One region of the Leminorella richardii genome, then DNA from elsewhere that is predicted to be linked to it. Evidence: predicted binding sites of a transcription regulator. Region 1 holds the regulator's gene; each other region holds the start of a gene.
What was found. Region 1 encodes Fur, which represses iron uptake genes when iron is present. Its sites were predicted from a motif close to ATAATAATGAGAACNACTATCAA; they were not measured.

Region 2: a site for Fur is predicted at 1,220-1,242, ahead of feoA (ferrous iron transporter A). Genes of this name have one in related genera too.
Region 3: a site for Fur is predicted at 7,026-7,048, ahead of sodA (superoxide dismutase [Mn]). Genes of this name have one in related genera too.

The regions. Positions count from the first base shown of each region.
Region 1 covers NZ_LS483470.1:2,345,406-2,353,477, forward strand. Annotated here, with positions in the region: gene DQM29_RS10750 (carbon starvation CstA family protein) at 1-828, shown strand, start outside; gene DQM29_RS10755 (YbdD/YjiX family protein) at 900-1,094, shown strand; gene DQM29_RS10760 (CobW family GTP-binding protein) at 1,134-2,195, shown strand; gene fur (ferric iron uptake transcriptional regulator) at 2,412-2,861, shown strand; gene DQM29_RS10770 (autotransporter family protein) at 3,111-5,741, opposite strand; gene glnS (glutamine--tRNA ligase) at 7,772-8,072, opposite strand, start outside.
Region 2 covers NZ_LS483470.1:254,612-262,683, reverse strand. Annotated here, with positions in the region: gene DQM29_RS01190 (Tex family protein) at 1-778, shown strand, start outside; gene feoA (ferrous iron transporter A) at 1,380-1,607, shown strand; gene feoB (Fe(2+) transporter permease subunit FeoB) at 1,672-3,987, shown strand; gene DQM29_RS01175 (FeoC-like transcriptional regulator) at 3,987-4,235, shown strand; gene DQM29_RS01170 (hypothetical protein) at 4,382-6,682, shown strand; gene bioH (pimeloyl-ACP methyl ester esterase BioH) at 6,725-7,522, opposite strand; gene gntX (DNA utilization protein GntX) at 7,580-8,072, shown strand, end outside.
Region 3 covers NZ_LS483470.1:3,730,800-3,738,871, reverse strand. Annotated here, with positions in the region: gene DQM29_RS16950 (hypothetical protein) at 173-616, opposite strand; gene DQM29_RS16945 (hypothetical protein) at 597-851, opposite strand; gene DQM29_RS16940 (aryl-sulfate sulfotransferase) at 1,479-3,269, shown strand; gene DQM29_RS16935 (DUF3053 family protein) at 3,536-4,252, shown strand; gene DQM29_RS16930 (ClbS/DfsB family four-helix bundle protein) at 4,328-4,840, shown strand; gene yiiM (6-hydroxyaminopurine reductase) at 4,868-5,548, opposite strand; gene DQM29_RS16920 (zinc ribbon domain-containing protein YjdM) at 5,671-6,009, opposite strand; gene sodA (superoxide dismutase [Mn]) at 6,303-6,929, opposite strand; gene fdhE (formate dehydrogenase accessory protein FdhE) at 7,172-8,072, shown strand, end outside.

The DNA.
Region 1 (8,072 bases):
TGGGGCTTTACTGTTACCCCTGAGATTCTGACCCAGTACGCTAAAGACGTCGGCGAAGCCTCTATCGTCTCCCGTGCGGGCGGAGCACCAACGCTGGCTGTCGGCATGGCGCACATCCTGAGTCAGATTACCGGCCCGTCCATGATGGCCTTCTGGTACCACTTCGCCATTCTGTTCGAAGCGCTGTTTATCCTGACGGCCGTTGACGCAGGCACCCGCGCAGGTCGCTTTATGCTGCAAGACCTGATGGGCACCTTCGTTCCCGCTATGAGACGCACTGACTCCTTCGTCGCTAACATTACCGCTACAGGTCTGTGTGTAGCCGCCTGGGGTTACTTCCTCTATCAAGGCGTCGTCGATCCTCTTGGCGGCATCAACACCCTGTGGCCTCTGTTCGGTATTGCAAACCAGATGCTGGCAGCGATTGCCCTCACGCTGTGTGCTGTCGTACTGTTCAAGATGAAGCGGGAAAAATATGCCTGGGTTGCCGTACTGCCAACTATCTTCCTGCTGGTTTGTACGCTGACCGCTGGCTGGCAGAAGGTGTTTGACGCCAACCCGCGCGTTGGCTTCCTGGCGCTGGCCAAGAAGTATCAGGCATCGCTGGACAAGGGTGAAATTCTGGCCCCGGCCAAGTCTCTTGACCAGATGAGCGCGCTGATCTTCAATAACCAGCTTGATGCAGGGCTGACCGTGCTGTTTATGCTGATAACGGTGAGCATCGTGGTGTTTGGCCTTCGCACTGCCTTCCAGGCCAGAGCGAACTCTAAGCCAACCGCCAACGAAGTACCCTACGAGCCGTTACCAAGTTCTGCAACACAAAGCTAATCGTTGATGTACACTAAAAGCAGCCGCAGTTCATTTTTGCGGCTGCTTTCTTAACGATAAAAGGCAACGCTATGTTTGAAGATTTAGCCAAAGTAGGACGCTATCTCGGCCAGGCTGCTCGTCTGATGGTAGGCGTACCTGACTATGATACTTATGTGCAGCACATGCGCCTGACCCATCCCGAACAGGAAGTTATGACGTACGAAGAGTTCTTTCGCGAACGTCAAGAAGCGCGCTACGGCGCCGGTGGCGGGCGCTGCTGTTAATCCGTTAAGATTTTTCTACGCTGAGGTAACACAACCGCAATGACCAGCCACACTCCCCTTCCGGTAACTATTCTGACTGGCTTTTTAGGCTCGGGTAAAACCACGTTAATTAACCACCTGTTGAAACACTACCCTGACGAAAAGCTCGCTATTGTAGAAAACGAGTTTGGCGCAGTCGGTATTGACGGCGGTTTACTTGAGCGAGGCGGTGATATTGAAGTTATTGAGCTGACCAACGGCTGTGTATGCTGTAGCGTCCGAGGTGAATTGACGGAGGCATTGAAAAGCCTGCTGACTCAGCGAGATGCTGGAACCCTTTCCTTTGAGCGTCTGTTACTAGAAACGACGGGCCTTGCCGACCCAGCGCCGATCGTACAAACCTTTTTTGTTGACGACCAGCTGAGAGAGCGTCTGATGCTGGATGCCGTTATCACTCTGGTTGATGCAGAACACGCGCAAAAACAGCTTAGTGAACACCGAGTTGCCGTTTCTCAGGTTGGGTTTGCTGACCGTCTGATCCTGACTAAGCTCGACCGCATAGATGAAGAGGCCAAGCAGCTTCTACTGGAGCGTCTTCGCACCATCAATGGAAAAGCCATTGTCTGTGAAGCCCAAGGGGGCAAACTGGAAAAAGAAGCCTGGATTGGTATTGAAGCCTTTAATCTGGACGAGAACTTCCCCCTTAACGCAACCTTTTCTCCAACATTAAAGAACAGCACCACGCCGCTGCGTTTTCATCCCATTCCTTCTTCAAACACCTCGACTGCACGCTCGTGGAACGACGACATTTCGTCTCACGTCTTTGAGGCGGGAGAGGTGAACGTGAAGCTTATCGGCGCCTTTATGGAAAACGCCATTGAACAACACGGCAACGATATGCTGCGCTACAAGGGCATTCTGGCCATTGCCGGAGAACCGCGTCGCCTTATCGTTCAGGGTGTACATCGCGTTGTTGGGTTTGACTACGGCAGCGAATGGCGGCCAGATGAGGCGCGCAGCACTAAACTGGTTATCATCGGTAGACGTTTGCCCTTAGAGGCATTAGAACAGGCGTTTAAAGCCTGCTCAACTGAAAATCAAGCCAGCGTTCAAGCACCTTAAGTCGATTTTTGTATGAGAAGCTCGGTTGCAACACACGATTCAGCGCCTGATTTAACGTTAGAGTCAATGAATCAGTGATGAAACCTATTGATACTATCGGTTTTTCCAACGCTTTCGAAAGATTTTCATTTAGCGTCTCAGGCTCTATAATGATACATTATACTTTAATTAAGTATCCGCCGGCTGTAGCACGACGCCTCGATTAGGACAATTCGAATGACTGATAACAATACCGCACTGAAGAAAGCAGGACTCAAAGTAACGCTTCCTCGCCTTAAGATTCTGGAAATTCTTCAGGAGCCCGAGAACCATCACGTCAGCGCCGAAGACCTCTACAAAAGGCTGATCGATATGGGCGAAGAGATTGGTTTAGCGACGGTCTATCGCGTATTAAACCAGTTTGATGACGCCGGAATAGTGACTCGCCACAGCTTTGAAGGCGGAAAGTCCGTTTTTGAACTGACGCAAAAGCATCACCACGATCACCTTATCTGCTTGGACTGCGGTAAAGTCATTGAATTCAGCGATGAGTTTATTGAACAGCGACAGCATGAGATTTCTGAAAAGTACAACATCAAGCTGACCAACCACAGCCTTTATCTGTACGGTAAATGCAGCAGCGGCGACTGTCGTAAAGACGAAACAGCTCACAACCCCAAAGCTTAATCACACCCTTTTCTACAAACCACCTGCTTTAGCGGGTGGTCACCCGTTTAGTCTTCTTCCCTATTCCTACTCGTCTCTTTCGGCAATCTGCCGATTGACGTGACTTTGCCTGTCTTATTCACCGCTTTAATAGGCAATTTGGTTTACACTCAACGCAAAAAAACAGCGCAGGTTTATCACCTGCGCTGCTTATCAATACGACTGTTGGCGTTTTATCTGGCATGTTGAAACGCCTTCAAGACCAACTCATTAGAACTGGTATTTCACACCCAAATTAACCGACGTATCGCTGTAGCCGTGATTTCCCACCTGCTGTGCAACGTTAGACCACAGAGCAACGTTCTTGCTCAACTGCCCTTCCGTACCCAGCTTCAGTTCACCCACATTGCGGCTGCCCGCCTGATTCAGACGGCTTCCGTTCATCACTACGCCCGGCTCTTTGCTGTTGTACAGCCAGTTGGCTTCAGCATAAACGGTAAACTGTGCGGCTTTTTCACTTGCCGGAGCGGTGACGCCATCTCGGGATAGCTTAAAACCTAAGCGGGTTTGTAGGTTATCGTGCCCATCGCTTTGGATGCGCGTGCCGTTCTTCTCCCAGTGCGTGTCAGCCTTCAGACCGTTCCAGGTCAGTTGCCCCTGCGGGGTGATAAAGACCGACGAAATGTCGCTCTGGTAGATCGGCATCCGATAGCCCATCTCTACTGACGCGCTGTAGCCCTTAATGCTGTAGGTTTCCGGGGACATCTCTTCACCGTTGACCGATGCATCCAGCCAGCTGTAGTTGACCCAGCTGTCCACATATGCGCCGTTCAGCGTGTTGGCATTTTGATACCACGTGCCGTACAGGCCGGCGTTGTAGCCCTTCACATTGCCTTTAGACGAATAGCCGCTCACCGTTGAATGAGTATTGGTTTGCGCTCTGCCGTACCCGACCATGACGCCAAGACCCAGTCGGCTTTCGTTGCCGAGGTCAAGGCCCATAATTTCACCGCCGCCCTGCACCACATAGCGATTGGTCTGGTTGCGCAGCTGCCCTGAACTGTCGCGAAAACGCGTGTGGGAACCCACCTGACGCAGCCACATGCTGGAGTTCTCCGCACGACCTTCGCGATCTTCCAGACGCAGGTTAAACAGGGTGTTTGCCGCTGCGATGTTCCCCATATAGCTTCCCGCTTCAGGGCGGTAAACCGGGGTTTTCTTGTCTGCTGGCGCAGGTGCCGGATCTTCCCCACCCGGCGTCGGCTCAGGCGTTGGAGTTGGCTCTGGTGTTGGAGTTGGTTCCGGCTCCGGAGGTGGCTCAGGGATCAGCTCAGAACGCAAGAACCAGCCGCCGTTGTCTTTATGCAGGAAGTACTCGAACGCACCGCCAATGGCACGACCGTCTAGGGTAAACTCTCCATCGTCAGACTGGCCGCTGACGCTAACCACTTCGATACCCTGAGTGGTCACGGCTCCAGCGCCGTTGACATTGGTCACGCGGATCTTGCTCTCTCCCGAATAGTCACCGTTAATCAGCAGCTTATCCGTAAGTGAATCGTCGTCTTCCAGAACGGTATTCAGCGCAAAAGTACCGCCATAGCCAACGTAGTCGCCGTTGATGGTTAAGGTTTTAAAACCGCTGCCGTCCTCCGGAGAAGAAAACGCTACCGTGCCCCGGTTTATCAAACTGCTAACCGTTGAGCTGCCGTTCATGTTCCATACGCTGTTTTCATCAATATCCAACAGGTTAATTCTAGAGAAGGCTGTGGTCAGATCGGAGCCATTGCGCAGCGCCACGCGAAGATCGCGATCGCTCTGTTGAGTATTGAGCAGAATATTCCCTGTCATTCGCGACCCATCAAGAGACACGGACACTTTATCGGCAAGCTGGCGGTTAGTGTTGGTATTGTTAAGCGTGATGTCGCCTACCAGCTCTGCTCCGTTCGTCAGGCTGACGTCAAGCGTCGAATTACGGTGATTCACCGAGTTAGCCTTATCAAGATTGATATTGCCGTTCATCAGTGAGTTGTTTAGCGTCACGCCCAGTTTGGTTTCCTGCGTACCTCGGGACTGCAGAGACGAAAAGAGGATATTGCCGTTAATGGTACTCCCTTCGCGGATGTCCAGCGTCGACTGGTCGCTGATACTGTTCGTGCTGTTGTCAGCAATATAAATCGCTACGTTATCCCGACCGCCGACCAGCGTCGTGCCCTGCACGTTCAGATCCAGATTGCCGTTCTGATTGCGCACGGCGTAGCCGTCCTGCGCCTCAATGTAGCTGTCTTTAATCGTCATGGCGCTTTCGCCGCCGCGGAAATTAAAGTTGACCCCGTGGCTGTCGCTTCCGGTCAAAAATAGTCGGCTGCCCTCAAGATATGCCGTTGCGCCATTTTCTACGTTCATTCCCAACGAACGAGTACCGGAAATTTCAGCCATCACGCCGCGGGCGTTGATTTCAGAACCTAACTCTTTCGCCCACAGCCCGGTAGACTTATCGCCCGTTGAGGTCAGGGTCATTCCATAAATATCGACAATGGAGTTTGCCGCTGCTGCCATCACGCCAGTGCTGTTCTCTCCTGACTGGTTTATTTTTACACCGATAGCGTCAACAGTAGTGTTTACTTGATTGGTATAGTGGTAGTTACCGGAATATAGCCCCACTCCCCCCTGATTATGGTCAACATAAATTCCGGTGGAGCTATCCCCTTCGGAATTAAGTCCGCTGTTTTCCAACGTTATATGCGCACCCGCAGCAACATACACGTTTGTTGAATTGTTATATCGGGTGGTGATAAAGGAACTCTCTGCCGACGCTCCGCCAAAATAATGTCTGTCTCGGGTATCTTTTATCAGAATGCCAATACTGCTGGTCGCTGTCGGGGCACCATCAACTTTATACATATCAATTCTGACGTTATTCAGAGTAGCCTGTGATTTACCGAAACCTAAAAAACCCGCTAATCCATAGCCGTAACCATTTAATGAGGACCGAACGATTATATCGGTATCCTCTACAACGGCACTCATTACTCTGGTCTCATATTTACTGGATGCATTCGTATCCCAACTCATAGAGAGCGCCGTATTTGTTGTCTCTATCCGACTTCCCTCTACCTCCAGCAGTCCGCCCATCCTTACACTAATGCCCGAATCACCCGATGTAATATGAGTATTCTTTATTGACATCGATGAACTGTCAGTGCTGGTTGAGTTTAAGTCGGTAACTGAGATATTTCCCTTGTCCCCCATCGCGATCGAGGAGTTTTCAACAGTAATTCTTCCCGCATGGTGGGCTAGAAGAGCGCGGGCAAAAGTATTAATGGTAGAGTCGCTGATCTCAATCAACGAGCCCTCACCCACTGCTCTAAGTGCACTATAATAATTATACGAATCTATAGAGGTATTAGGGTTATCAGTGCGGTCGTTGATATGGTAAGCATCAACGTTTTTTAATCGTATCGCACTACCAGCGTAAGCCACGCCTAAAACAACGAGATCCCGTGCAAATAAATTAGTTGACAGAGGTCGATGTGATTCTAATACGATACGGTTGTTTTCATCACCGTAGCCGTGAATTTCCCCACCGCCTGATGCGCTCAATACCTGATAGTATCTGCCGCCTGCTGTCAAACCCGAACCAACGTAGACCGTGCTACCATTATGTAGATAGCTTTGCCCGGGGTTCAAAGTAGCAACATCTTCAGCCTCTGTTACCCAAAGACTGGCCTGATTAGAAACCGAAGATTGCCAAATACTGGCCTGAGCGGTAAATGAAGTAAGGCAGGAAAATATAGAGACAGCTAATAATTTCCTTTTAAATTTTAATGAATTAAAATCCATTTCAAAAATCCCTCTTTATGAACTTATATAACCACTAAGTCATTGATAACCTGTGCACATATACACTTCTTAGAGAAAGCAGAAAATACCCTATGCATCAATATCCATAATCAGTCACATAAAGGTGCATTTATGAATCATAATCCTAATCATTTTAAAATCTTCAGAATATAAATTCACTCTCTTACAAAAAATCCCATTTTAAAAATTACGGCCACCGACAAAAAAGAACATGCACCCAATAAATAACCATAAATAATTATATAACTCTAATTTATTTGTATATTTCGAAATTATAGATCGATATTTGTTTCAATGAAAGAAAAAAAAGAATCAGAAAAGAAAAATTATCAGAAATTAATTTATTTTTCAATCTGATAATGATTTAAAAAGTAAAAATAAAAACCCCAAATAGATACGCATTCAAAGAAAAACCCCCTATATAATCTTCAAAAAAATTCCTTACTAGCAATGCATTCATCAACACATAATATTTAACATGAAACTATTATCACGAAAACAATAAAAATATACCCTACATTAAAAAAACACAAAAATAACAAAGACAACGCGTATCACTAGGATAAAAACAACATTAAAAATCCCCATAAAAAACAAATAACAACCTACCACCAACGCTTAGGAATCACTAGCCATTTATACAAAAACAGGGTAACTTAAAGAATGAACTACGCCTTTACCAAACAACCCCTGCATGTACAAAGAAGTAGGTATTACTGTGCTGCGGACGTAACGATAGCCCACTGCTGATGCTGTGAGGGAATAGACAAAAAAAGCGCCGGCTTATCGCCAGCGCTTCTATTGCTCTAAGTGTTTGCGCTTTCATCAAGCGCCTTTAGGGACGTTTTATAACAATATGTTAGAACTGATATTTGATACCAAGGTTAACAGACGTATCGCTATTACGCTCTCGCACCGCGAGATGCAGCAATAATAAGATGAAAGTTTAGCGATTGCTGAATGCCATCGGCCATGGAAGAAAATAGACAAAAAAATGCACCTCTACTCGTTGAATACTCAACTTTTGAGGTGCAGCTTACAGTACTTCTCAGATATTGCTTTTTTATGCCTTAGGCAGCGTTCGCCGCGCCCCAGGTGTCTCTTAAGCCAACGGTTTTGTTAAAGACCAGCGCATCCGCCTTAGAGTGGCGCGCGTCCGCACAGAAATAGCCTTCACGCTCAAACTGATAAGCAAACTGCGGCTTAGCCTCTTTCAGGCTCGGCTCAACAAAGCCGTGAACCACCCTCAGCGACTCAGGGTTAATCGTTGACAGGAAGTCATCTGCGGCCCCCGGGTTGGCAACGCTAAACAGACGATCGTAAAGCCGAAATTCTGCCGGAACCGCATGAGCTGCAGATACCCAGTGAATA
Region 2 (8,072 bases), 1.9 Mb from region 1:
ACAAAACGTTGTTGACTGGCGGGACGCTAACGGCAAGTTCAGCAACCGCGAGCAGCTGCTCAAAGTGAGCCGACTGGGGCCGAAAGCCTTTGAGCAGTGCGCGGGCTTCCTGCGCATTAACCACGGCGATAACCCGCTGGACGCCTCAACGGTTCACCCTGAAAGCTACCCGGTCGTTGAGCGGATCCTAACCGCTACGCACAAGACCCTGCGCGACCTGATGGGTAACCCGGACGCGCTGCGGGGCTTAAACGCCCGCGACTTTATCGATGAGCGCGTAGGGCTGCCAACGGTTAACGATATCCTTAAAGAATTGGAAAAGCCCGGGCGCGACCCACGTCCTGAGTTTAAAACCGCCAGCTTCGCCGAAGGTGTCGAAACCCTTGACGACCTGAAAGTAGAAATGATTCTGGAAGGCACCGTCACTAACGTCACCAACTTCGGCGCGTTTGTCGATATCGGTGTCCATCAAGATGGACTTGTTCACATTTCTTCTCTGGCAGACAAATACGTCGAGGATCCGCATAAAGTGGTGAAAACCGGCGATATCGTCAAAGTCAAAGTGATGGAAGTCGATCTGGCCCGCAAGCGCATCGCGCTGTCAATGCGGCTGGACGAACAGCCGGGAGAAGGCGGCGGTCGTAGAACATCCTCTTCGGAACGGGAAAAGTCGCCGCGCCCGGCGCAGGGTTCACGCGGTAAACCCGCCGCTTCCACCAGTAACAACAGCGCAATGGGCGATGCGCTCGCAGCGGCGTTTGGAAAAATAAAGCGCTAGTGCTTTGCTTACCGCCTCTTTGTCCTTTCCGTAACTCGGGCAAAGAGGCGGCTATCTTCAGCTCTCCTCTTGCACGTTTCTAGTTACATTTTGTATTTAATAGATATCAGAATATGGAGCCATTTCTATTTAACATCTTCGGAACGTCAGCAACCGTATATAAAAATAATCAAGGAAAGTGAATATTAACGCCCCCCTTCAAGCCTGTTTTTTTATTTAGGCTGCTAAAAATAAAACTGCGGTATTTCGGCAAGTTACGTGCACTCTTTCCCCTATCACCATTCTCTCGTTAGCGCAGATATTCTCTGACGCCAAAATCGCGCTGGCTCGCTAGCTCAATAATATGTTCACATTGATTTAACAACCGATTTTTCTTCCGTGATGGTGCTAGACAAACGGCGTAATAATTATTTACGCTTAGCCGACAGTGTGTCATTGTGTACGATAATCATTATTACTAACATTAACGCAGTGAGTATAAAACGCGTACAACTTCGCCGTTTATTAATGAAAGCGACGAGGGATTACCGTTTACTGCCACACTTTATTCTGTGAAGTCGAGTATTGTCGTCAATCATGAGTTTAGGTTAAAGAATACGCTATGACACCGCTACAGGCTCAGCACTCATACAAAATCGTTGGTTTTACGCCAAGCATCAACCCCGCGTATCGTCAAAAGCTACTCTCGTTAGGCATGCTCCCTGGCTCCGTGTTCAAAGTGATCCGTATCGCCCCGTTAGGCGATCCCATCCAGATAGAAACCCCGCGAGTCTGCTTAATGCTTCGCAGAAAAGATTTGAATTTGATCAGGCTCAGCCCTGCGGACTGAGTCTCTGGCCGTGGCTCCCTGCGGCCTCATTTAACATCATCGTCTTTTCGCCGTTGGTTAACACATGAAACAACTTACTATCGGGTTAATCGGTAACCCAAACTCAGGTAAAACCACGCTGTTCAATCAGCTAACCGGCTCGCGCCAGCGCGTAGGAAACTGGGCCGGCGTTACCGTTGAGCGTAAAGAAGGTCATTTTAAAACCGAAGGACATCAGGCCTCTCTGGTTGACTTGCCGGGAACCTATTCTCTGACCACTGTCTCAGCTCAGGCCTCTCTTGACGAGCAAATCGCCTGTCACTATATCCTGAGCGGTGAAGCCGATCTGATCCTCAACGTTGTTGATGCCTCCAACCTTGAGCGCAGCCTCTATCTAACCCTGCAAATTCTTGAGCTGGGCATTCCCTGTATCGTTGCGCTAAACATGCTCGATATTGCCCGCAATCAGCATATCGACATCGATATTAACGCCCTGTCCGACAAACTTGGCTGCCCGGTGATCCCCCTAGTTTCAACGAGAGGCCGTGGCTTAAAAGAGCTAAAAGAAGCTATCGACTTACGCCAGCCCAATCGCCACGCTTCCCTAACCAGTTACCCAGAAGAGGTTGAAGTACAGGCCGCACGTCTGGCGGAAAGAATGCCGGATAGGCTTTCTGCTCAGGAAAAGCGCTGGCTGGCGCTACAAATGCTGGAAGGGGATATCTATAGCCGCTCGCTGGCGGGGGAAGCAGAGTCACTTCTGCCTGAAGCAAGTGACGCCCTGCAAAGGCAGTTCCAAGAGGATCCTGGACTTATTATTGCCGATACCCGCTATCAGGCGATCGCTGAAGTCTGCCATGACGTTCATAATCTCAGCCAGGCCACGCCGAGCAGGCTAACTCAACAGTTGGACAAAGTCGTCCTCAACCGCTGGCTGGGGCTACCGATCTTCCTGTTCGTTATGTATCTGATGTTTGTGCTAGCCATCAATATCGGCGGCGCGCTACAGCCGCTGTTTGACGTTGGATCTTCCGCTATCTTTATTTCCGGCATTCAGTGGCTTGGTCACACCCTCAGCTTCCCGGATTGGCTGACGATATTTCTCGCTCAGGGCATTGGTGGCGGTATCAATACCGTTCTGCCGCTGGTTCCTCAAATCGGCCTGATGTACCTGTTTTTGGCCTTTTTGGAGGACTCCGGCTACATGGCCCGAGCGGCGTTTGTCATGGACAAGCTGATGTACGCTTTAGGGCTCCCCGGCAAATCGTTCGTGCCGCTTATCGTCGGCTTTGGCTGCAACGTGCCCTCCGTAATGGGTGCTCGCACGCTTGACGCTCCTCGCGAGCGTATAATGACCATCCTGATGGCGCCCTTTATGTCCTGCGGCGCCCGGCTGGCTATTTTTGCGGTCTTCTCTGCGGCGTTCTTTGGCAAAGACGGCGCGCTGATTGTCTTCTCCCTCTACATTTTAGGCATTACCGTTGCCATCCTGACTGGGCTGATGCTCAAGTACACCATCATGCGCGGCGAAGCAACGCCGTTTATTATGGAACTGCCGGTCTACCACGTTCCCCACATTAAAAGCCTGCTGCTGCAAACCTGGCAGCGCCTGAAAGGGTTCGTGCTGCGCGCAGGAACGGTCATCATTATCGCCAGCGTGCTGATTGGCGGGCTGAACAGCTTCTCCTTCTCCGGTAAGCCGGTCAACAATATCAACGATTCGGCGCTGGCCTCCACCAGCCGGGTCATTACCCCTCTGCTTAAGCCAATGGGCGTCAGCGAAGACAACTGGCAGGCGACAGTTGGTCTGATTACCGGGGCGATGGCAAAAGAAGTGGTGGTAGGTACGCTCAACACGCTGTATACCGCAGAGCACATCACCAGCGAACCGTTTGACTATGAGAACTTCAACCTTTTGACCGAGCTGGAAGGCGCCGTCACCGAAACCTGGGACAGCCTGAAGGAAACCTTCTCCTTAAGCGCGCTGAGTAACCCTATCGAAGCCAGCAAGGGCGACGGGGAAATGGAAGGCACATCCATGGGCGTGATGAGCAGCAAATTCGGCAGTATTTCGGCCGCCTACAGCTATCTGATTTTCGTCCTACTCTATATCCCCTGCGTCTCCGTAATGGGCGCTATCGCACGTGAAAGCAGCAAAGGCTGGATGATGTTCTCCATCTTCTGGGGGCTAGACGTTGCGTACAGCCTAGCGGCAGGCTTCTATCAGGTAGCCAACTTCAGCGCCCACCCCACTCAGAGTACCGTCACTATCGCGCTGATCGTTGCGTTCAACGCTGTGCTTATCTATGCGCTGTACCGCCTGCGGGATCGCGCCATGATGCGCGTGCCCATCAAAACGCCGCAGTCCTGCTGCGACAACAAGGCAGGGCACTGCCACTAGTGGCCAGCCTTATCGCCATCCGGGATGCCGTCGCTCTGCACGGCATCGCCGAACTGCATCAGCTTAGCCGACAGTTTAATCAGCCACCGGCGCTGATGCAGGCGATGCTCAAGCAGCTCGAAACCATGGGGCAAATTGAACGCGTCGAAGTGGATGAACACTGCACTATCGGTGCCTGTAAGAACTGCCCAGAGGGTAAGGCGTGCGCCACTGAAAGCTACCGCATCAAGCGCAGCCTGTCGGCTTAACGAGTTAAAAACTTTTCTTCAATTCCGCAAAATTCCTTCTCTTTCTTAAAGCATAAACATGCTGTACGTCCTACCATGCCTCAATATATAATTTTGAAATTATTTCCAAGGATATAGTTTCAATAAAAATAAAAGGGAAGTCAGGAATGAAAATCAAGCTACTTACGGCTGTATTAATGTTACTCACGGCAAATAGCTATGCCGCTAAACCTACATCAACGACGTTTATTTCACAGATAGAGCGCATCCAGGTAAACAAAACGGCTTTAGACGCCAAGCAACAGCTTATACGCGCCGAACGCTTCCACTTTGCTACCCAGTCCTCCTGTGGCAAATCTCAGGCTTCAGTCAACGAACGGTCGCTGGGCATGGATCTGGAGAAGTACCAGCGCTTTTTGAAAGAAATAGTCGGGCAGGCTAAAAACGATGCCTATTTTCTCATTACGACAACGCCCTGTGACTCTAAAGCAACAGATCTCATTACACGCATTCGACCCTGTAAGAAAGGTATTTGCCCAGCTAAATACCTTACTAATGACAACGTGATTTGGCTTGATAATCAATTACAGCCAACAAATAAAAAGAGTGCGGCGCTCTTTATTGAAAAACCATTTCCCTATGATAAAAAAGAGAAGCTCTGGAAAATTACCGGATGGTATGCCAATAGCGTAGATGAGCCAGAAAATAAAAGTAAAATCAAAGCGTTTGAAACCTTCACTTCAGATAAAAACTTTAGCGATCAAAAATTTATTTCTAACTATGTTTCGTATTATCGCTCAGGAAAAACATCGTCCAAAGTCTTCTATGACCGCGAGGGTATACTCTCTGGCGAAGCAAACTACTGGTATGAATCCGGTCAATTGAAGCAACACTTTGTTTACGTTGACGGTAAAATTCACGGCACGTTTATCAGCTATAACAGCAATGGAACCGTGGAAAGTAAAAGTGAGTTTATCCACGGTCAACACGCCGATGGGGCGTGTAATCACTATGATGAAAACGGTAATCCAACGCGTGAACACAGCTATTTAAACGGTAAGTATGACGGTAAATACGTTGACTATTTTCCAAATGGGAAAATAGAGCGTGAGGAAACTTATGCTAATGGCCACACGATTGGAGAATCTAAAACCTATTACGACACTGGTACACTGAAATACGTTTTTCGCTATGACAGTGAAGGTAAAGAAGACGGTGTTCGCGAAAGATACAATAAAGATGGCGTCTTAACGTCTAAAGAGACATTCGTCAAAGGCCGCCAAGCTTCTCGCCAGAGCTGGTTTGCTAATGGCAATAAAGAATATCAGGAACAGTGGGACGACAGTGGGAAAAAAGACGGAGACTACAAAACATGGGCCAAAAACGGTGAACTGGTCGCCCATATTCGCTATCAGCACGGTGAAGTAGTATTTGATAAAACCTGGACAGACAAAGGAAAGCCGATTCACAGCGATTCGTACAAAAACGGTGAGCAGGACGGTATTGCTAAACGCTGGGATGAAAGCACAGGCCAGCTGATTCAGGAAACACCCTATAAAGCAGACAAAATTGACGGCGTTGTTAAAGAATGGGATGCAGAAACAGGTAAACGCATTAGCGAAACATCCTATAAAGAGGGAACTCCCGATGGTAACCGCAAAATGTGGGATCCGAAAACAGGGCACCTTGTTCAGGAGTCCACAGTAAAAGCGGAAAATACGGCGCTCGTCCTTACAAAAGTGTATGACAAAGACAGCGGCAAGCTAACGTCTGAAAGCTGGAATGAAAACGATCGAGCGGCAAGCCGGTATATAGACGGTCAACCTGCCACTAAAATTTATCAAGACGGCAAACTTATCATCATCGGATGTGGCTACCACACTCTGCGGCAGCCGGATGAAACCCGAAACAGAGCAGAACAGGGAGACGCCAGCGCACAGGTTTTGTTAGGGAAGTACTATGATTCTTGTAAAGACTTCGAGAATGCCAATATCTGGATGAAAAAGGCCGCTGAACAAAACATTGTTGAGGCATTCATTTACCTCTATTCCCCCCAGAAAGACAGTGAAGGCAAAGCCATTCCACGCTCAAAAGAGCAGTATCGTGAGAACGTCTTGAAAGCTGCCGAACTGGGAAATAACGACGCGCAGTACAGAGCGGCTCTTCTTTATCTGCCAACTGATGCCTGCTCGCAGATCTTCAATACTTCCTGCGGGGCGAACGACGAAGCACCAGCTCCTGATATTCAAAAGTCTCTTGAGTGGTTTGGCCGAGCCGCAGAATCCAGCAACGTCAATGCGCTGATTGTTTTAGGCATCATGTATGAGAAAGGGATCGGCGTACAGAAAAGCGTGAAAAAGGCACTCTCCTACTATGAGATCGCCAACAAGAAAGTTCCCGGCGCGTTAGATAAAGACATTGCCCGGCTAAAGGGTAAAAAAGCGACATCAAAAACGACGTCAAAATAATCGACTAACCAACAGGCCTGCGGGTAAAAACGCAGGCCTGCGTTATTCTTCGCATTTATTCCCCAAGACCCTTCCAGCAAACGCCATCACTTCTCTACAAAACTCCTCCGGATGTGACACAAACGGCGCGTGAGCGGCGTGGGCAATGGTTTTTGACGTAGAGCCCGGCCAGAGTTCATCGACGAGAGGGACAACTCGCCTTGGCACTAAACCATCCTGCGAGCCGTACAGCCGTAGCCCCGGCACGGTAAGATCCCGAAGCTCAGCGCGCAGATCGCTGTTGTCCAACAGCGCCAGACCACCGTTTAAGATCTCAACGTCCGGCATTGGGCAGGCGGCGATAGCCTGCTTTAAAAGCTGCACATCAGCCTGTGCGTCAGGTGCGCCGAGCGCCTGAAGCTCAAGAAAACGGTGAACCGTAAGTTGAAAATCCGCGCTCAGCTGTCGCTCAAAACCGCGCAGCACGGCGGGGCGAATGCCGGGCCAGCCTTCCTGCGCTTTTTCCACAAAGCAGGGAGAAGACGAAACGGTAATCAGCCCTGCGACCTTTTCGGGAGAGTCCAGCGCCGCTCGGCTTGCCACCAGCCCGCCCATCGACCAGCCCAGCCATAGGGCGCCGGTAGGAACATTCGCCATAACGATCTCAGCCATGTCCCTAAGCCCCAGTGAGCCAAATCCTCGGCTACGACCGTATCCCGGCAGGTCGATAAGGTACAAACGAAAATGCGGCGTAAGTCTCCCGGTAATGCAATGCCAGACTTCGGCATTCAGCCCCCATCCGTGCAGCAGCACAAGATCGCGCTGACCTTCGCCAATTGTCTGCTTAAACAGTGATGCCATAGGCTACTATCCCGCTCGTTATTTGACCTCATTGGCCAGTAGTATTAAGGATACGTTATGCTGACTATTGATAGCCTGTGTTGGCTCTGTCTGCAACCGCTACATATTGCCCATCACGGCGTTTGCTCTGTGTGTATCGGGCAAATCCCTCCCCTGCCGCGCTGCTGTCCCTGCTGTGGACTGCCCGCTGACAGCGAACTTTTCCCCTGCTCAAACTGCCGGATAAAGCCCCCAGTCTGGTCCCAGCTGATTGCTGTCAGTGACTATGTTTCTCCACTTACGGGGCTTATCTCCCGACTGAAGTATCACCGGGAAGACAAATACGCCCCAGCGCTTGCCCGACTGATGCTACTAGCCTGGCTAAAGGCGCGAAGGGCTCGCGGGCTACCTCGACCTGACCTGCTTCTTCCTGTGCCGCTACACCGCTTTCGCCACTGGCGGCGCGGCTTTAACCAGTCAGAGCGCATTGTGCGCCTGCTGTCCCGCTGGTCGGACTGTCGAACCCACTCGACGGCGCTTGTTCGGCTTATCGCCACGCGCCCTCAGCAGT
Region 3 (8,072 bases), 1.4 Mb from region 1:
TTTGACACTGAGCGCACAAGTTAACTGAGCTGAAGGTCCGCTGTGAGCGAACGGCGGAAGTTGGCATTTGATTTATATGCCAACTTAAAGGATGCCTACCGAAACTGTGGCGATTCAACATAGTGACTGAGGCAAGCCTCATAAACAGAGTTTTCGAAAAGATTTTCTGCGCTTAAATGCTTGTATCTGAATTTCCGTGCCGCCCTATCCAGTAGCCCATACGGTTGTAGAGGGTAATATCGTAGTATTTTGCTTCTATCTGAACTGTATACACCTCATCTCCTCCTCTGGCTGTATCTGAGTCAGCAAAGGATTTAGAGCAATTTACAATATGCAGATTATGACTGTTGCTGGTTACTATCTTGTCGTCACCTTTGCTGTACTCAATGTTGTTTATATGCACAACATAAGATCTACTCCAGTCACCACCATTCTGTTTTTTTGATAAATCGCTATCTTGAGCAATGATGACTGTAATATCTGATAAATAATAATCTTTGTTTTTCAGTATAATAGCTGGAATGTTATAGGGCCCATTAGTAGAATGCGCATGAGAAATCCTATACTTTAAAATACCATACTCTCGGTCATTCCTCCTAAACTGAAGCAGTATCATTGCTGTTGTAGGTCTCCCCCCCCTCTTTTGATATGAGTGAAACTTTAATATTGCCTGATATATTCTTAATTTTTTGAAAATCGTTATACTCGAGATTAGTTATTTCAGTCCCATAATTCTTTGGGCCGGTAACCAAAGAGATTGGATTTATCAATGCTACCCCTCCTCCATACGGACCGGCCACACATCCTGTTAGTAGTATAAAGACAAGAACGAGCAGGGGTTTTATATTCATTGGCATTCCTTTTAAGTAAATCCAATCATACTTGTGCTACCACATGTAGTGAAGTGGCTTATTAAATTTGGTCATCTGATCTGCGGAGTGCCACGTCCGCTCTTGGCACAAAGCAGCCGTTAGATTTGGCTCTGCCCCACAGCTGTGTCAGGCCAAATCTGAGCTAATGCACCTAGAGTGATGACGATCACACTAAGCCATCGACACTTTTCCCCACAATAAGCATTTCGTTAAACCTTTCAGCTCTCGGTACGAATCTCTCGGTAGTAATTTAATTTTTCCTACACGACACGTTCATCTTTATTTTCTAATTTCATTTAACGAATAATCTTATTTCATAATTAGGAATTAACGTTGCTTTTATTATTATTGTTGCATCCTTTTTTTAATTATTTGTATTTTAATAAGTATTTGTATTTTAATTGTTTTTTATTTTTCATTGTATGTATTTGTTTTTAAGTATGAATAAATGTTTCCAAGTGTGACACACATCATGCAAAAGAATTTCCCATTAATTTAGATTACCTCAAACATAAAAGAATTCACGACGCCTTATTTTTATTTCTTACGCGCAATGCGTGCTCACGCTATTTATTTTTTAAATTGCATTTCATTAAGGAGAGAACCATGAAGTTAACGCGAACAACGCTATCCATACTGTGTGGCCTTTGCATTAGTGGGACGGTATTAGCGGCTGGTGGCCTCGATCGCGAGCGTCCGCTGGTGGCAACAACGGATATCGTGCCTATGAAAGAAGGGCCGCTGGGAGTGGTTGACGTTGCGCCTTATGATGGTGTTTTCCCGCTGACGGCGATCATTAACAAGGCCAACCACAACATTAATAAGGTCAAGGTGACTGTGCTTGGTAAAGGGGATAAAGGGATACCAATTAGCTACGACGTAGGTCCTCAGACGATCAATACCCATAACGGTATTCCAGTGTTTGGCCTTTATCCTGACTATGTCAACAAAGTAAAAGTGGACTGGGAGGAAGACGGCAAACCGCAAACCTACACGTGGTCTATCTATACGGCGCCGGTCACTATGCCTGTGACGGGCGGGCAGACGACAGTGCTTCCAGATGTGGAACCGGTCAAAGTTGATGATTCCCTGAAAAATCGCCTCTATCTGTTTAACCACATTGTTGGTACCGCGAAAAACGGCCACATCATGCACGTGAAGGGCGGTGCGGCAAACTGGGACTATACCGGTATTAACTGGATAAGCGACACCAACGGCGACGTCCGCTGGTTTATGAACGTGGATAAAATCCGCAACCCGAACGATATCACTCGCATCGGTTCCATGATGAGTTTCCATCAGGTGAAAGACGGTAACGTGATCTTCGGTCAGGGCCAGCGCTACTACAAGTATGACTTCCTGGGGCGTAACATTTCCGACAAGCGGCTGCCTAAAGGCTTTATCGACTTCTCGCATGAAATTATCGAAACGCCGAACGACACCTATTTACTGAGAGTGGCCAAAGAGGACTATCCGCTGAAGGATGGCTACACCATTAATACCGTTCGCGACCACATTCTGGAAGTCGACAAAAACGGCGATACGGTTGACTACTGGGACCTGAACACCATTCTCGATCCGTTCCGCGATAACGTCATACTAGCGATGGACCAAGGGGCAGTATGTTTGAGCGTAGACACCGCCAGCTCCGGTAAGACCATCACTAAAGAAGAACTGGCGCTGCTGCCGTTTGGCGATGTGACCGGTTCTGGCCCAGGCCGCAACTGGGCGCACGTGAACTCTATCAGCTACGATGCGCGTGACGACAGTATTATCCTCAGTTCCCGCCACCAGTCAGCCGTGATTAAGATTGGCCGTGACAAGCAGGTTAAGTGGATCATTGCTGACCCTGATGGCTGGAAGGGCGATCTGGCGAAGAAAGTGCTTAAGCCAGTAGACAAGTCAGGCAAAGCTCTCAAGTGCGAAGACCACAAGTGTGAAGGCGACTTTGACTGGACTTGGACACAGCACACTGGCTATATCGTGCCGTCCAAGAGCACTAACGGTAAGTCTGTCGTTACGGTGTTCGACAACGGTGACGCACGCGGTATGGAGCAGCCTGCACTGCCAACGATGAAGTATTCTCGCGGCGTAGAGTTCGTGGTTGATGAGAAAAACATGACGGTGTATCAGTCGTGGGAGTACGGCAAAGAGCGGGGCTTTGAGTGGTATAGCCCGATCACTTCTGTCACGCAGTACCGCCCAGAAACCAAGACCATGTTTATGTACTCGGCAACGGCAGGCATGACAGGAACCGAGCCGCTGGTCTCTGTACTGAACGAGGTGAAGGATGGGACTCAGGACGTCATGCTGGAGCTGAAAGTGCGCAGCAATCGTCCAACCATGCTGGGCTACCGTTCGTCTATCGTTGACCCGACGCTGATGTTTAAGAAGTAGTTTCATGAAGTTTTTACATAAGCACTAATAATACCTCTGAGTCATGCCATTTCAGCGGGGAGTCTGTTCCGGACCCCGCTGTTTTTTTGTTTGAAAACGACGTCTCTTTTTCAGCTATGCTTAGATGACTAAGGTGCTTTTTCACATAAGTACTTTATTCGCCCTGCTGTGGGTGATAACGTATGCCGGTTCCTTGTCGTACAGGCTGATTTACGCTGTGCCGGATACTTAGATGGATTTAATGGATACCGTTTTTGGGAGTAGATATGTCTTCTGTTAAGCAAAAATCATGGGTTCGTTTTTTTGCCCCCCTGCTGATGCTGGGTTTAGTTTTTCAACTGACCGCCTGTGGTGACAATGAGCCGGAGCAGCGTAAAGCCTTCAGCGAATTCCTACAGACTAAGATTGTCGACGGCACTAAAGTTCGCCTGCCAGGTTTGACCGACGAGCAGAAAAAAGCCTTCGGCAACTATGCCAAAGATTACGAAGTGCTGACCGGGTTCACTAACGACCTCAACGGTGCCTTCTCTAACTCAATGCAAAGCTCTATGAACGAGCTGAGAACGTTGAACAGCATGAAGGCGATGGTAGATAACCGCGCCAAGGTAGAAAAAGCGCAGACTGAAACTCGCGCCGCTCAAACCAAGCTGGACGAGATTATCAAGAAGACTGCTGACAGCTATGCCGCAGTGAAGATGCCAGAAGATCTGAAAGCCGTTTACGACAAGGCCTATGCCAAAGTTGTTACTCAGCAGGGTTCTCTGGCGAAAGAAACGCTGACGCTGCTGGACGAGACTTTCGGTGAGGTTCTGAAAATTTCTGACTTCCTGAGCGCTCAGGGTAACAAGATTGAATACAGCGGCCACATGGTTCAGTTTACTGAGCAAAAGGCGCTGGATGAGTTCAACAAAATGAACGGCGAACTGCAAACCAAGCAGCAAAAACTGCTGGAAGTTGCGCGTAAGATTTCACAGCTGATGTAATCTTAAACGTTACTAAAACAAGGCCGCTTTAGCGGCCTTGTTTATTATAAGAGCACAATCGAAGGGAGCGACGCCATGAAACAGTATGCAGATGGAAAAGCGCTGATTGAACAGATTCAGAGCTGCTATCAGCGGTTTATTGCCGAGTTTGATGACGTTGCCAATGAGGTTTCAGATCTTAGAGTCGAGGGCGTAGACAAGACGCCAAGGGAGATGCTGTCCTACCAGCTTGGCTGGATAACCTCACTTCTGAACTGGGAGAGCGAGGAACAGGCTGGGCGAGTTGCCGCCGTTCCGTCAGCGGATTTCAAATGGAATCAGCTGGGGGCGCTGTATCAGCTGTTTTATCTGCAGTACGGATCGTTAACGCTGAACGAGCAAAAAGAGTGCCTGAATCAGCAGGTTAGCGCGTTGACGGACTGGCTCGAAACGCTATCTGACGACGTGCTGTTTGAGCCGGGCAAACGAAACTGGGCGACAACCAAAGCTATGTGGCCGGTGTATAAGTGGGTTCATATCAATTCTGTTGCGCCTTTTACCAACTTTCGGGCGAAAATCCGCAAGTGGAAAAAGGTCGCGTTGAAATAAAAAACGCCTTGAAAAGCAAACGGCTATTTAGCCAGCCTTGACTCCCACCAGACGGCGTTCCATCTCTTCAATCTTTCCCGTCAGGATCCGCATCTGCATGTTTTTACTCCAGCTGGCCGAGAGCCCTGGCGCCGATAGCAGAGCTCTATAGCGCTCTTCGTCGAACGGTGCGTGGAAGGCAATCGAAATAGCCTCGGCGACGGAAATATCGCTGTTACGGCTGACCCGCTCCAGCGGCGCGTCTGGCGTCACTTTTCCTCCAGCCAGCACACGGTAAAGCCAGCCGCAGAGGCCGCTGTCCTGCATCAGACGAGCAAAGCCATCAATGGCGCAGTGGTCGTTGAGCTTATAGCAGGGAGAGCGTGGTTGGGTAACCTGAATCAGCGCCCCGCTCCAGCGGAAAACGTCGCCGATGTGGACGTTTTCTTCCGTCAGCCCTAGGGTTGAAATATTCTCCCCAAACAGCGGTGCGGCGAACTGTTCCGCCTGTTGAGGAAAGCGCGTTTGCCAATAGGCGTAATGCTCGCGAGGGTAGTGGCACAGCGCCCGATCGGCTCCGCCGTGGTGACGCTTTTCAGCCTGTTCGTCGCCCTCAAAGCCGAGCGACGTTAGCGTTAACTCACCGTCAACGGCCAGCTTGGCGATGGCGCTGGGAGCGAAATTCTCATAGGAACGAATAGCGCCAATAAAGACATTGGGGGAGTGCATGGTGTGCGGCCTTGGCTAAACGGGAGATGCCGTTAGCATAGCGGCGATGGTGCAGGTGGTCTAGTGGGGATAAAAGAGCCGCCTTAGAGAGGCGGCTATCGGCACAGAGTGTTGCTGCTAACTTACGCCTTCTTCACAAAGCAGGCTTTCAGCATCACGCTAGTGTTGTCGATTTTGCAGTCAATCTCGTGGTCGCCGTCAACCAGGCGGATCGGCTTGCTCTTGCTGCCGACTTTCAGCACGGTGGAGGAGCCTTTCAGCTTCAGGTCTTTAATCAGCGTCACGCAGTCGCCGTCGACCAGCACGTTGCCGTTGCTGTCTTTTACAATGCGCTCATCGCTGTCTGCCGCTGGCTGCTCGTTGGGGTTCCACTCGTGGGCGCAATCGGGGCAGATCAGCATCGCACCGTCCGGGTAGGTGTTTTCTGACGCGCACAGCGGACAGGCTGGAATAGAGTTCATGATTTTTCCCTAAAAATAGCTAATTAAAAGAGTGAAGGCGGCATCCTAGCATAAACCGGTGATTTTATCACCCGTTTGAGACGGAGTGGCGCGCTAGACAAGCCTCCCTGTTTCTAGAGTGAACAGTGCGTATCTATTTTTCTTCGCTAAAAACGACAAGAGAAGACAGAAAAAGCGTTACTTTCGAGAGGATGAAAAGAAAATGAAAGGCAATTGGGAGTAAGTGGAGGTTTTTATCAGAGCGGTAGCGAAGGGTTCACTACCGCTCTGCGAAATTGGGCTAGCGTGATGAATTACTTCTTCACGTCGGCGAAGCGCTTGGCGGCTTCGTCCCAGTTCACTACGTCCCAGAAGGCTTTGATATAGTCTGGGCGGCGGTTCTGGTACTTCAGATAGTAGGCGTGTTCCCAAACGTCAAGACCGACGATGGGGTAGCCGGACGCGCCGGAGAAGTTTTCACCCATCAGCGGGCTGTCTTGGTTAGCGGTAGAAACTACGGCCAGCTTGCCGTCTTGATAAACCAGCCAGGCCCAGCCGGAGCCAAAACGGGTAGTCGCAGCCTGCTCGAATTTCGCTTTAAACTCGTCAACGCTGCCGAAGTCGCGTTCGATAGCGGCCTTCAGGTCACCAGTAAGCTGAGTGCCTAGCTTTAATCCTTTCCAGAACAGGCTGTGGTTAGCGTGACCACCGGCGTTGTTTCTTAGAATGGCGCGCTTTTCTGCTGGAATGCGGTCTAACTGAGCAATCAGGTCTTCGGCGGAAAGATTTTTCAGCTCATCGGGCAGGCTTTCCAACGCTGCGTTGGCATTGTTAACATAGGCCTGATGGTGTTTGCTGTGGTGAATTTCCATCGTCTGCTTGTCAAAGTGTGGCTCTAGGGCATCGTAAGCATAGGGTAGGGGCGGCAGCGTATAACTCATCTCATACTCCTTAAAATAGGTGGCTTGGCCGCGGTAATTCATGGATAAACGGCCGATTTTTTCTCTATCGCGTCTGAGTATAGCATTGATCTTAAATTGATTATCATTATCGTTTGTATGGGTAATTCCTATCGATGGGAGACTTTCTCCTTAATTACAGGTAAAGTCTTTAGTTAAATAAATGTCAACGCGCTGTTGCATTAGCATTTAGCAGAATGAACCGTTATTAAGGAAGCAAAAGCATGAGCAGTATCCGCATTGTTTCACCGGAAGAGGTGGGCAAAAACCCTACGGCGATCCCGCCGCTCCTGTTTGCCAACCTGAAAAGCCTTTACACTCGCCGCGCTGAGCGTATGCGCCAGCTGGCGAAAGAGAGTCCGTTGGGAGGCTACCTGACGTTTGCTGCGACCGTTGTGGACGCTCAGGATAAGGCGCGTCACGATCACCCGCTGACAGTGGACTTAACCGACGTGCTGAAAAATGCTTCCGACAGGCCACCGCTGGCGACGGATACCTACCCGAGAAGCGAGCACTGGCAAACGCTGCTGCTGTCTATTATTGCCGAGCTGATGCCCGATGCACCGGAACACGTTGTCCCGGTGCTGGAATCGCTGCAAAAGATGAGCGCTAAGGAGCGGGAGGCTTTAGCCACTGCGCTACTGGCGGGTGAATATGGCAAAGTCGGCAGCGATAAAGCCCCGTTCCTGTGGGCTGCTCTTTCTCTTTACTGGGCGCAGATGGCCAGTCAGATCCCCGGTAAGGCGCGTACAGAATATGGTGAAGGTCGGCATTTCTGCCCAGTTTGCGGCAGCGCACCGGTAGCGAGTTTAGTTCACATCGGTACTGATGCAGGCCTTCGCTACCTGCACTGTAGTCTGTGTGAAAGCGAGTGGCACATGGTGCGCGTGAAGTGCAGTAACTGTGAGCAGGGCGGTAGCCTTAACTACTGGTCACTGGACTCAGAAAAGGCGGCAGTAAAAGCGGAGAGCTGTAGCGACTGCGGCAGCTATCTAAAAATTCTGTATCAGGAGCAAGATCAGTACGTTGAGCCGGTTGCTGACGATCTGGCATCGCTGGTGCTGGATGCGAAAGTCGAAGAAGAGGGCTTTGCCCGAAGCAGCATTAACCCGTTTATGTTCCCAT